One region of the Nonomuraea sp. NPDC059194 genome, then DNA from elsewhere that is predicted to be linked to it. Evidence: riboswitches for the same ligand, from Rfam matches in the RefSeq annotation. Region 1 holds a riboswitch; each other region holds the start of a gene.
What was found. A riboswitch is a leader RNA that binds a small molecule or an ion and turns the genes downstream of it on or off. The one in region 1 is predicted to bind cobalamin.

Region 1 (4,377 bases):
AGCACGATCACCACCGTGACCGTCAGGCCCGCACCCGAGGCCGCGCCGAGCAGGTAGGGGTCGGCCAGCGGGTTGCGGAAGACGCCCTGGTAGCCGCCGCCCGCGATGGCCAGCAGCCCTCCGACCGTGGCGGCGACCAGCACGCCTGGCAGCCTGATCTGCCACAGCAGGTCTTGTTCGATGGGGGCGAGCCCGGAATCGACGTGGATGCCGGGCAGCCAGTCGGCGGCCTGGAGCACGACCTGCCAGGGCGAGATGCCGGCCGCGCCGCCCAGCAGTCCCGCGATCATCGAGATCACGAGGACCACGAGGGCGGCGGCGACCCACAGCGGTCTGGCCCTGGCGGGCACGCGCGGCTTCACTGGCTCGCGTCGGCCTTGCGTACGGCCTCGCCGATCGCGGTGGCCAGGTCCACGATGCGCGGACCCCACCGGGAGGCGATGTCGTCGTCGAGCTGGATGACGCGGTCGTTCTTGACCGCCTTCAGGTTCTGCCATCCTGGCCGCTTGGCCAGCGTCTCCTTGCTCTGCTGGCAGCACTTCACGTCGGCCAGGAAGATCAGGTCGGGGTCGGCCTTCGCCACGAACTCCGCCGACAGCTTGGGATAGCCGCCGGCCGCCTCGGGAGCCTTGTCGGCCACGTTGACCAGGCCGAACATGCCGTAGATCTGGCCGATGAACGTGGTGGAGGTGGCGGCGTAGGGCGTGGTGTCGAGCTCGTGGTAGTAGGTGAGCTTCTTGGCCTGCGGCGCGGCCGCGGCGAGCTCTTCCAGCTTGCCCTTCATCCCGGCGACGACCTCGTCGGCCTTGGCCTTGTTGCCGGTGGCGACGCCGAGGTCGACGATCTCGTCATAGGCCTCGTCGATCTTGGTGGCGGCGGGCTCCACCAGAACGGGGACGTTCACCTTGGCGAGCTGGGCGGCGACCTTGTCGTCCGAGGCGACGACGAGGTCGGGCTTGTGCGCGATGATCGCCTCGACGTTCGGGTTGAAGCCCGACAGGTCGGTCTTGGGGGCGTCCGCCGGATAGGTGGACATCTCGTCGACTGCGATGACCTGGGGGCCCGCGCCGATCGCGAACAGCGTCTCGGTGGCGGTCGGCGAGATCGAGACGATGCGCTCGGGCTTCTTGGCGATGGTGACCGCGCCGTTGCCCGCCTGCACGGTGGCGGGGAAGGCGGCGTCCTGCGCGGCGGGGGCGCTCGATGCGGGACTGGGGGCGGGTGCGGAAGCGGGGGCGGAAGCGGGGGCGGAGGTGGGGGCGGTCTGGCCGCAACCGGCCAGGACGACCGTTCCCAGCAGCGCGCCCGCGAAGACCGTGCGTACGGGCCTCACGAGTAGTCCTTTCACACTGTCGGAACCGAGAGACCCGCGAATGTGCGACGGATCACCCTTTTCCACGAGGGTTGATGACGTCGGCGCGGCGGCAGGCGACCTGGCTATGACAGTTGCGGGACAGCGCCGGATTCACACCGGACTTCGCTGCAACGCTGCGCGTCGGACAAACGCTATCAATCCTCCGCGCAAGGCCGAAGTCAAGGGGTGGTGAGCTGGGCCTCCGCCTCGGCGATGATCTCCTGCAGGTGCAGGCCACGCGCCGCGTCGAGCGGGTGGCCGCCGCCCCGCCGTACGGTGGCCGCGAACTCCTCGGCCACCACGTCGAGCGGGTCGTCGTCGAAGGCGGGCAGTTGGACGCTGCCGGCGGCGCCGTACACCTCGACGCGCATGGGAGTGAAGTCGCCCGCGGCGGACATCGACATCGATACTTCGCTGACCGCGCCGCCCTCGTGGTCGAGGAGCAGGCCCATCCACCTGAGCGGGTCGCCGTGGGCGCGCACGCCCACCACCCTGCCGAGGGCGGCGTCGAGCAGGTCGATGACATGTGGCCCGACGTCGAGGAGCGCGCCGCGTTCCAGCCGCCACGGTGTGGCGAACGGCCCGCCGCCCGTGAGCGTGCCTGAGACGGCCGTCGCTTGGCCGCCGAACGCCTCGACCTCGGCGCACCTGGACAGGAACTCCCGCGCCTGCGGCGAGTAGCGCAGCGTGAGCAGCATCTGGGACGGCACGCCCGCCTCCGCCACCGCGCCGGCGAGCCTGCGCGCGCCGTCGAGGTCGGCCGCCAGCGGCTTCTCCAGCAGCAGCGCCTTGCCCGCCTTGGCGGCCAGCACACCGAGCTCGGCCTGTACGGCAGGCGGCACGCAGAAGGCCACCGCCTCCACGTTGTCGAACAGCTCCTCGATCCGCTCGTAGACGGGAGCGCCCAGCCTGGCCGCCGCCTCGGGACGGCGGGCCCACACGCCCGCGAGCCTCGTGTGCGGGCCCTTGGCCAGCATCGGCGCGTGCGCCATCTCCGCCCACGGGCCCGCGCCCACCAGTCCTACCGCCAATGGCTCCATGGGCCTTCACCTTAGATGAGTAGGGGCCTACTCATGCGCCGAGCCCGCGACGGACGGACGCTCTGACCATGACCAGTCTCGACACGACTCCCCGGTCGGGAGCCGACACCTTCGCCCGCTACGCCATGATCACCGCGGCCGTGATCTCACCGCTGACGATCGCCGTGTCCATCCTGCTGGCGCCGGGCGACGTCACCTCCGAAGGAGAGGCGTACGTGCGGCAGTTCGCCGCCAGCGCCTCCGCCTACCCGATGTTCGCCTGGCTGTCGGCGATCAGCGCCATCGCGATCATCCCGGCCGCGCTCGGCGTGGCCAGGGTCGCCCGCAGGGGCAGGCCCACGCTCGGTTTCGTCGCGATGATCCTCGCCTTCATCATGATCGTCCCGGTGGCCGGCGACTCGGACGACGTGCTGTACGCGGGCATCAAGGCCGGCCTCGACCCCGCCGAGCTGACCAAGCTGTACACCGCCTACGGCGAGGGACTGCCGACCTCGGTCCTCGGCATGTCGTTCCTCCTGGGGCTGGTCGGATTCCTGCTGATGGGCGTCGCGGCGCTGCTGGGCAGGAGCGCGCCCGCCTGGGCGGCGATCGCGCTGATCGTGGGTCCCGTGGTGGTTCCCGTCGCGTGGTTCGCCGGGCTGGGGAACGTGTTCGCGGGGGTCGCCTGGCTGGTCATGACCGTGGGGATGGGCGGCGTCGCGCTCGGCCTGCTGAACGAACGCTGACCCGGGCCCGGCCGATCGGAGGGGCTCGGCCGGGCCACTCGGTCAGGGGATGAGGACGACCTTGCCGCTCGTCGCGCGGCTCTCCAGTGCCGCGTGGGCCGCCGCCGCCTCCGCCAGCGGGAACGTCCACACCTCGGGGACCAGGCGGCCCGACGCCGCCTCCGCCAGAGCCCGTTCCTCCAGCTTCCGCAGCCCGCCGGGCCAGGCGAGGATCCGCTCGATCGCGTAGATCGAGGTGATGTCCTTCGCCTTCACCTCCTCGGGTGTGGGCCCGTCCGTCGCCTCGCGGGAGGCGTTGCCGTACGTGATGTGCCGCCCGCCGGGAGCCAGCAGTGAGAACGCCTCGCGGCCCCGGGTCCCGCCGACGCCGTCGAACACCAGCGTCACCTGCCCGACCTGGGAGCCCCACCCCGGCACGTCGTAGTCGACGGCCCGCCCCTGCACGGTCGCCACCTTCGCGGGTCCGCCGGCCGCGCCGACGACCTCGGCGCCGATGGCGCGGGCGTGCTGGACGAGCAGCCTGCCGATGCCGCCCGCCGCGGAGTTGACCAGGACGACGTCGTCGGCGGTGGGTGCGCCCAGTTCGATCAGGGCCATGGTGGTGGTGCCCGTCACGATCATGGCGACCGCCTCCTCGAACCCGAGCCCGTCGGGTACGGCGTGCAGATCCTCCACCGCGGCGACGCTCAGCTCGGCGTACCCGCCTGGCCTGCTCGTGCCGGTGACCACCCTGCGCCCGATCCACGACTCGTCGACACCGGGGCCGACGGCGTCCACCACACCCGCCACCTCACCGCCGAAGATCGTCGGCAGCTCGGGGACCGGCGGCCCGATGGTGACGCCGGTACGCAGGAGGGTCTCGATGAGGTGCACGCCCGCGGCCTTCACCAGGACCCGCACCTCGCCCGCTGCGGGGACGGGGTCGTCGACGGTCTCGTAGGTCAGGTTCTCCGCGGGCCCGAAGGCGTGCAGGACGACGGCGCGCATGGGGATCTCCATCCGATAGGCGGCTCCGGACCCCACGATGCAACCTCAAGCTGACTTGAGGTCAACCGCGGCGTGGGGCCGAAGAACGCGCGGGGGCGGCGCGGGAATGGGAGGGGGCGCGGGAATGGGAGGGGGGATGTGGAGTGCAACGGGTGAGCGGCGTTCCATGACGACGCGGACCCTCGCGATCGTCCTCGACGGGTGGCGGGCGAGGGGCGGACCACCGACTGGGTTGACCCGGGGAGATCGGGAAGGCGGCGGTCGGCGATGA
Region 2 (4,377 bases), on a different contig from region 1:
CCGCCGCCAGCGGCGTGCGTCCCCCGGTCGGCATCGAACGGAGCCGCGCCGCGCCCGCCTCCACCGACGAGGTCGGCGGCAGCGCCACCTCGGCGGCGCTGCCCCTGAAGGTGACCATGCCGACCTTGTCCCGCCGCTGGTAGGCGTCGAGCAGCAGGCTCAGCACCGCGGTCTTCACGGCGGTCATCCGCTTGCGCGCGGCCATCGAGCCGCTGGCGTCGACGACGAACAGCACCAGGTTGCCCTCCCTGCCCTCCTTCACGGCCTCGCGCAGGTCCCCCTCGCGGATGAGCAGGCCGGGGGCGGTGCGACCGCGTTCCTTCTGGTACGGCGCGGCGGCGACGAGCGTGGCGGTGAGGTGGACCGAGCGCAGGGGGCCTTCGGGAGCGCAGGAGCCGGTGGTGCGGCCGTGCGGGGTGCGGGCGCGGGACCGCCTGCCGGACGCGCCGTTGCCCAGCCCCTGCACCTTCAACCACGGCACCCGGTACGGCGCCGCCACCCCGGCCACCTGGACCCGGCCTTCCTGGTCCGCGGCGTCGCCTTGCGGGCTGTCGTGCGGCTGTCGTGCGTCCTGCGGGAGCCCGCCATCACGACTCCACGGCGAGGAAGCCCCGTCCGCCGCCCTGGCGTCGTCGCCCCGCCCGCCATCGCGACCCTCCGGCCAAGGACCCCCATCGGCGGCCTGGGCATCGCGATCCCGCCCGCCATCTGTCCGCGCGCCTTCGCCGCGTTCGCTGGAATCTCCATCGCCGGAACCACCATCGCCTTGGTCGTCCCCACCGGGGCCGTCGCCTTCGGGGTCGTCGCCGGTGGGGTCGTCGGCGGCCGGGGGCGGGGTGTCAGGGTCGGTGTCGTCGTCGGGGTGCTCGTCCTCCGAGGTCCTGGCGAGCAGGTCCTCCAGCAACCGCTCATCGAGCCCCGGCGCGTCGAACGGGTCACGCCGCCGCCGGTGCGGCAGCGACAGCCTGGCCGCCACCCGCACGTCCTCCGTCGTCACCACCCGCGAACCCCGCCACGCCGCGTGCGCGACGGCGGCGTTCGCCGTGACCAGGTCGGCCCGCAGGCCGTCCACCTCGAACGCCGCGCACACCTCCGCGATCTGGCGCAACCGCGCGTCCGGCAGCTCGACCGCTCCCAGCCGCTCTCTGGCCGCCGCGATCCCGGCCGCCAACTCCGCTTCCTGACCCGTCCACCTCGCCGCGAACGCCTGCGGGTCGGCGTCGTGCGCCATGCGCCGCCGTACCACCTCGGCCCGTTCCGCCGGGTCGCGCGAGGCGCGCACCTCCACCGTCAGCCCGAACCGGTCGAGGAGCTGGGGCCGCAGCTCCCCCTCTTCCGGGTTCATGGTCCCGACCAGCAGGAACCTGGCCGCGTGCCGTACGGAGACGGCCTCCCGCTCGACGTAGCAGGTGCCGAGCGCGGCCGCGTCGAGCAGCAGATCCACCAGATGGTCGTGCAGCAGGTTGACCTCGTCGACGTAGAGCACGCCCCGGTGGGCGGCGGCCAGCAGTCCGGGCTCGAACGCCTTGACCCCCTCCGTCAGCGCCCGCTCCAGGTCGAGCGAGCCCACCAGCCGGTCCTCCGACGCGCCCACCGGCAGCTCCACCAGCGCGGCCGCCCTGGTCACCACCTGCTCGCCCGGCTCGTGCGGCCCCTCGGGACACTCGGGGTCCGGCGCGGACGGCTCACAGGCGAACCTGCACGCGGCCAGCACGTCCACCGGTGGGAGCTGCGCGGCCAGCGCCCTGACGATCGTCGACTTGGCCGTGCCCTTCTCGCCCCTGACGAGCACGCCGCCCACGCGTGGAGAGACGGCGTTGAGCACCAGCGCCAGCTTGAGGTCGTCCAGGCCGACGACGGCGCTGAAGGGATAGGTGGCGGTCACGGTGAGGCCTTCCGGTTGACGTACCCGATCCGCCAGCCCTCCCGGGCGGCGGACACCTGCGTGAGAGAAAGGGGGGCGAGATCGAAACGGGCGGCGACAAGTGGGTCTGTCCCGAGCGCGTGCCCCAACACCGCCCGCACCACCCCCACATCGCACACGACGACGATCCGTTCGGGAGAACCACCGGCGCGTGAAATGCCAGGAGCACCCCCGGCCGGCCTCGGACCGGCCGCGACTGAGCTTTGGTCGGACGCAGCCGAACCCCGACCGGACACGGCCGGACCCCGACCGGACGAGGCTGGGCTCGGGTCGGAGGCGGCGGGGCTCGGGTCGTGCGGGTGGTCGTCCTGGCGGGGGGCGTCGCGGAGGGTTTCCAGCCAGCCGACGACCCGGGCGGCCGCGTCGGCGTGCGACTCGCCGCCGTGGGGTGCCGCGCCGGGGTCGGTGAGCCAGCGCGCGAAGGACTCCGGGTCGGCCTGCGCGACCTCCTCGTACGGCAGGCCGCGCCACCTGCCGTGGTCCGGCTCGGCCAGCTCGGGCACGACCACCGGCTCGAACCCGAGCGCGACGGCCGTTTCCCAGGCGGCCGGACCCGGCGCGGCGAACGCCGCTCGCCCGGCGAACACCGTTCCCGCAGTGAACATCGGGGCCAGGCGGCGGGCCTTGTCGAGGCTTGACGGGTCGGCGCGTTCCTCCCCCGTGGGGAAGCGCGCGCCACGCATGCCCGCCGTCAGAGCATGCCGTACGAACAGCACGCTGGTCAGCTGACCCGCACCTTCGCGCGTTCGCCGGCCACCGCGAAGAACACCCCGAACGCCGCCCAGAACACCAGTTGGGTGCCGAGGGAGGCCACGCGGAAGTCCCAGAGCAACGTGGCGGGGAAGCCCTCGGGCACCTCGTCCACGCGCGGAAGGAGCGCCCAGGCGGCGATCACCGGCACCAGGAAGGTGGCGCCGCCCACCAGGCCCTTCGCCCAGACGCCGGGCACGGTGACCCTGCGGGTGGCCGCGACGGCGATCGCGATCGAGGCGAGGCCGACCAGGACCATCACGACGTAGAGGAGCGTCCTGGAGTTGATCGTTTCAGGATCGCCCACGGCGGGTGGATTGGCTGGATATTTCAGGAAGGGGACAAGGATGATCGCCCCGAATGCGGCTGCCGCGGCGGCGACGGCCAACGCAGGTTCCGACCGGGGGCCGACTCTGCCGCGCAGTCCGGCGAAGACGAGGGCGAAGATGCCGCCCACGGCCACGCCGTACAGGCCGGTGGCGAGGAAGAGCCCGGCCTTCTGCACCGGTCTGCTGACCACGGCCTCTTCGCCGTGGTCGTGTGGGGCGGCCTCGGCGTCGTGACTGTTCGACTCCGATGGCGCGGCGGCGGCCGCGGCCTCCTCCAGGGCGATCGCCGCGTCGACGCGCGGCTCCCCCACGAAGAAGGCGAAGGCGCCCGCGATGAGTCCGGCCAGGAGCCCTACGAGCAGGCCCCTGACCACCAGGGTTTTGACCATGACCGTGCCTCAGTGGCAGGGCACGCCGAGCAGGTGACGCCCGTCGTGCATCAGCTCGTGCAGGAAGGTGCCGGTCTGCGAGATCGCACCGTTGTCCATCAGGACGAGGTACGCGAGCAGCATCAGAACGGGCACCGCCAGCAGCCAGCGCGTGAGACGGTGAAGCGGAATGGCGGTTGCGGACGTGGACAGACCACTCATGTGAAGCCTCCTCAGGGATGACGCGTCCCGCTGGTCGAGGTCGCGGCGGTCAGGTGACCTGGCTCCCGGGGTTGGTATTCCCGGATACAGTGGCGCGTCCGCACCGGCATCTCACCGGATTTCCCCTGAGTCGCCGCGAAATCTACCGGAACGTATCCCTTTCTGGGCATTTCGTCAACATCTCCCGTTCCCGGCGACCGGGTATGACAACGTTGCCATTGATCTTGATAGGTCCTAAGGTGACGGCGTCAGCCCCCTGGAACGCCGAGGGAGACCCCGTGCCCGTTCGCCTGTTGTCCGCCGAGTCGACCGATCTGTTCGTAGGAACGGAGGCGCAGCCGTACCAGGTCCTCAGAGTCACCGCCGAGCAGGGTGAGCGTGACGCCGACCTCGAGGTGCGCGGTGAGGGGATCGCGGGCTGCGCGGTCGTGCCCGCGGGTGACGGCACGGTCGTGGTGGAGGTCCCTCTGGAGGTGAGCGCGCCGGTGGGCAGCACCCTCGCCTGCCGCGTGAGCGCCGACGGCGGTGAGCTCGCCGCCGAGGTGACCGTCGAGGAGCCCGGCTGGACGATGCACATGGTGTCGCACTTCCACTACGACCCCGTCTGGTGGAACACGCAGGCCGCCTACACCAGCCCGTGGGAGCTGCTGTCGGGCGACGCGACGACCAGGCCGCTGTGGGAGCGCAACGCGTTCGCGCTGGTGGAGGCCCATCTGGCGCTGGCCTCACGGGACCCCGACTACAAGTTCGTGCTCGCCGAGATCGACTATCTGAAGCCGTTCTT
Region 3 (4,377 bases), on a different contig from region 1:
TCACCAGCTCGGGGTCGCCGGGACCCAGCCCCACCCCGAACAGCCGTCCCGCCACGTCGCTCACTCCCGCTCGCTCGCGATCGCGTTGACCGCGGCCGCCGCCATCGCACTGCCGCCCCTGCGACCGTGCACCACCAGGTACTCCAGGTCGCTGTCGGCCAGCGCCTGCTTCGACTCCGCCGCGCCGATGAAGCCCACGGGGATGCCGAGCACCGCCGCCGGGCGTCCGGCACCCTCCTCGACCAGCTCCAGCAGCCTGAACAGGGCGGTCGGCGCGTTGCCCACGGCGACGACGGCGCCCTCCAGCCGGTCGCGCCACAGCTCCAGGGCCGCGGCGCTGCGCGTGGTGCCCATCCGCTCGGCCAGCTCCCGCACGCCCGGCTCGCCGAGGGTGCAGATCACCTCGTTGTCCTTCGGCAGGCGGGCCCTGGTCACGCCGGAGGCGACCATCATGGCGTCGCACAGGATCGGCGCGCCCGCGCGCAGCGCTCTTCTCGCCTCCGCGACCACTCCCTGCGAGTAGGCCAGGTCGGCGACGAGGTCGGTCATGCCACAGGCGTGGATCATGCGGACGGCCACCTGGGCGACGTCGTCCGGCAGCCCCGCGAGGTCGCTCTCCGCGCGGATGGTGGCGAACGAACGCCGGTAGATCTCCGCGCCGTCGCGGATGTAGTCGGTCATGCTCCCTCTTCTTCGGTACGGCCCGCGACCCGGTAGCCGGTCGGGGTGGCGACGACGTCGACCACCTCGCCCGCCGGACGGCCGCATCGGCGCTCGCACCCGGCCCAGTGGACGGGGCGGTCTCCTGGTTCTTGACCGGGCTGCTCCGCCCAGCTTCTTGCGTCGAGCTGGACGTCGGCCAGGGACTTCGCGCACCCCGGACGGCCCGTGCAGGCGGTCAGCCCGGCCCACGGGGTGCCCGGCACGGTGACCAGGCCCGCCTCGGCGAGCCGGTCCGCGACCGGCTGGACGTCGTCGGGGGTCAGGTCGGGCAGCACAACGGTACGCCACGGGGTGACGCGGGCCTCGGGGGCGGCGTCGGCGAGCACGGCGGCCTGGTCGGCGGTCAGCCGGCCGAGCGGGACCACCACCTCGAGCGCGACCCTGCCGTCACGCTGCTCGACCGTTCCCGCATCACGTACCCCCACGCCTTGCGGGACCGTCCCCGCGCCTTCCGGGGTTGGACCGGTGTGGGGCAGGTGGGCGGCCAGCAGGGCGGGGCCGTCGGGGAGGTCGGTGACGCGCCACGCGGTGCCGTCGCTCAGCTCCACGAAGGCGCGGGCGGCGACGAGCATCAGCGGGACCACGTCGGCGACGCCCACGGGCAGGCCGGGCCGTACCCCGCCGAGCAGCAGCACTCCGCCGGACGGCGAGGTGGCCAGGAAGGCCACGTCGGCCCCGCAGGACAGCACGTCGCCGGTGCCGTCGTCCAGCGCGAAGAGGAAGCGGCCTGACAGCGCGGCCAGCTCGGGCGCGGCGCACAGCCCGCGGTCCAGGGCGGCGACCAGTGGCCGGACGTCCACCAGGGACGAGGGGGCGCGGCCCGCCAGAGGGGAGGCGAGGATGTTGCGCACCCGCTCGTGGGTTTCGGACGGCAGCAAGCCCGCCGCCGCCATCCGCGCCGCGAACTCCGAGGGCGCGCGCAGGCCACGGACCTGGACGTTCGCCCGGGAGGTCAGCTCGATCACGCCGGATCCGAGCGTGGCGGCGCAGTCCGCCAGCTCCCTGAGCTGGGCGGAGGTGAGCGCGCCGCCCGGGATGCGGACCCTGGCCAGGGCCCCGTCGGCGGCGGTGTGGACCTGCAGCGCCCCAGGACACGCATCAAGGCGTGCTTGTCCCGAAAAGTCATTTATGTCCACGCGGAGGATGGTAACCCGTCCAAAACCCTCTAGTCTGATCGCAGACGAGGGCGACGGAGGAAGCCGGTGCGAAGCCGGCGCGGTCCCGCCACTGTGACCGGGGAGCGAACCCCACCGCAGGCCACTGTCCGGCGACGGATGGGAAGGCCGGGGTGAGCGTCGATCCGGGAGCCAGGAGACTCCCGCTCTCGTGACACCCGCGACCGGGGCGAGGACCCCGAGGGAGGAGTTCCCTGTGCCCGAGAGCACGGCCGTTCTGCTGCTGTCGACCTCCGACACCGACCTGCTCAGCGCGAGGGCGAGCGGCGCGCCGTACCGGCTGGGAAACCCCGCCAGGCTCACGGTCGACGACCTGCCCGCGCTGGTCGAGGGTACGGACCTGGTGGTGGTGCGGCTCCTCGGCGGGCGCAGGGCCTGGGAGGACGGGCTCGACCACCTGCTGGCGGGCCCGCGTCCCGTGGTGGTGCTGGGCGGCGAGCAGGCGCCCGACGCCGAGCTGATGGAGCTGTCCACGGTCAGCGGCGGCGTCTGCGCCGAGGCGCACGCCTACCTCGCCCACGGCGGCCCGTCGAACCTGGCCGAGCTGCACTCCTTCCTGTCCGACACGGTGCTGCTGACCGGGCACGGGTTCGCCGCGCCCGAGCCGACCCCGACCTGGGGGCTGCTCGACATGGAGGGCGCCGTCTCCGAGGGCCCCGTCGTCGGGGTGCTCTACTACCGGGCCCACCACATGGCGGGCAACACCGGGTTCGTCCGGACGCTCTGCGAAGCGATCGGGGAGGCGGGCGGGCGCGCGCTGCCGATCTTCTGCTCCTCGCTCCGTACGGCCGAGCCCGAGCTGCTCGACACGCTGCGGACCGCCGACGCGCTCGTGGTAACCGTCCTGGCCGCCGGGGGCACCAAGCCCGCGACCGCGGGAGCGGGCGGCGACGACGCGGCCTGGGACGTGGGCGCGCTGGCCGAGCTCGACGTGCCGATCCTGCAGGGGCTCTGCCTCACCACGAGCAGGCAGGCGTGGGAGGAGAACGACGACGGCCTGTCGCCGCTCGACGCGGCCTCGCAGGTGGCGATCCCCGAGTTCGACGGGCGGATCATCACGGTGCCGTTCTCGTTCAAGGAGGTCGACGAGGACGGGCTGACCGTCTACGCGGCCGACCCCGAGCGCGCGGCCCGCGTGGCGGGCACCGCCGTACGGCACGCGCGGCTCAGGCACGTCCCGAACGCCGAGAAGAAGCTCGTGGTGATGCTCTCGGCCTACCCGACCAAGCACTCGCGCGTCGGCAACGCGGTCGGCCTCGACACGCCCGCGAGCACGGTGAAGCTGCTGGCCAGGCTCGCCGAGGAGGGCTACGACCTGGGCGAGGGCCTGCCCGGCGTCGCCGACGGCGACGGCGACGCGCTCATCCACGCGCTCATCGCGGCGGGCGGCCAGGACCAGGAGTGGCTGACCGAGGACCAGCTCGCCGCCAACCCGGTGCGCATCTCCGCCGACGCCTACCTCGCCTGGTACGGCACGCTGCCCGAGGAGCTGCGCGAGGCGATGGAGCGGCACTGGGGGCCGCCGCCCGGCGAGCTGTTCGTCCACGAGGGCGACATCGTGCTCGCCGCGCTCCGGGCGGGCAACGTCGTGGTGATGGTGCAGCCGCCGCGCGGCTTCGGCGAGAACCCGATCGCGATCTACCACGACCCCGACCTGCCGCCCAGCCACCACTACCTGGCCGCCTACCGCTGGCTTTCGGCCGAGTTCGGCGCGCACGCGATGGTGCACGTGGGCAAGCACGGCAACCTGGAGTGGCTGCCGGGCAAGTCGGCGGGCCTGTCGGCGGCGTGCGGGCCCGACGCGGCGCTGGGCGACCTGCCGCTGGTCTACCCGTTCCTGGTGAACGACCCCGGCGAGGGCACGCAGGCCAAGCGGCGGGCGCATGCCGTCCTGGTGGACCACATGGTGCCGCCGATGGCGCGGGCCGACACCTACGGCGACATCGCCCGCCTGGAGCAGCTCCTCGACGAGCACGCCTCCATCGCGGCGATGGACCCGGCGAAGCTGCCCGCGATCAGGGCGCAGATCTGGACGCTGATCCAGGCGGCACGGCTCGACCACGACCTGGGGCTGGCCGACCGGCCGCACGACACGGAGTTCGACGACTTCCTGCTGCACGTGGACGGCTGGCTGTGCGAGGTGAAGGACGCGCAGATCCGCGACGGGCTGCACGTGCTGGGCGCGGCGCCCGAGGGGGCGGTGCGGGTCGACCTGGTGCTGGCGATGCTGCGGGCCAGGCAGATGTGGGCGGGCGCGCAGACGCTGCCCGGCCTGCGGGAGGCGCTGGGGCTGTCGGAGGACGGTACGGCGGGCCTGGCGGCAGTGGACGCGGCCGAGTCGACGGCCAGGGCGCTGGTGGAGGGCATGGAGGCCCGCGACTGGGACCCGACCGCCGCCCGCGCGGTCGCGCACTCGGCCGGTCTTCCCGAAGAGCGGCTGGAGCAGGTGGTGCGGATTCTGGAGTTCGCCGCCACCGAG

Region 2: another riboswitch for cobalamin. It lies ahead of ACFXJ8_RS01365 (CbtB-domain containing protein); the one in region 1 lies ahead of ACFXJ8_RS04770 (ABC transporter substrate-binding protein).
Region 3: another riboswitch for cobalamin. It lies ahead of cobN (cobaltochelatase subunit CobN); the one in region 1 lies ahead of ACFXJ8_RS04770 (ABC transporter substrate-binding protein).

The regions. Positions count from the first base shown of each region.
Region 1 is NZ_JBHZBH010000002.1:433,223-437,599, forward strand. Features, by position in the region: gene ACFXJ8_RS04765 (FecCD family ABC transporter permease) at 1-362, opposite strand, end outside; gene ACFXJ8_RS04770 (ABC transporter substrate-binding protein) at 359-1,333, opposite strand; cobalamin riboswitch at 1,406-1,526, opposite strand; gene ACFXJ8_RS04775 (Gfo/Idh/MocA family protein) at 1,534-2,394, opposite strand; gene ACFXJ8_RS04780 (hypothetical protein) at 2,463-3,119, shown strand; gene ACFXJ8_RS04785 (zinc-binding dehydrogenase) at 3,162-4,106, opposite strand.
Region 2 is NZ_JBHZBH010000001.1:287,333-291,709, forward strand. Features, by position in the region: gene ACFXJ8_RS01350 (VWA domain-containing protein) at 1-1,885, opposite strand, end outside; gene ACFXJ8_RS01355 (histidine phosphatase family protein) at 1,882-2,640, opposite strand; gene ACFXJ8_RS01360 (CbtA family protein) at 2,646-3,392, opposite strand; gene ACFXJ8_RS01365 (CbtB-domain containing protein) at 3,402-3,593, opposite strand; cobalamin riboswitch at 3,624-3,754, opposite strand; gene ACFXJ8_RS01370 (NEW3 domain-containing protein) at 3,872-4,377, shown strand, end outside.
Region 3 is NZ_JBHZBH010000001.1:279,460-283,836, forward strand. Features, by position in the region: gene ACFXJ8_RS01320 (precorrin-2 C(20)-methyltransferase) at 1-55, opposite strand, end outside; gene ACFXJ8_RS01325 (precorrin-8X methylmutase) at 61-681, opposite strand; gene cobG (precorrin-3B synthase) at 678-1,859, opposite strand; cobalamin riboswitch at 1,877-2,057, shown strand; gene cobN (cobaltochelatase subunit CobN) at 2,095-4,377, shown strand, end outside.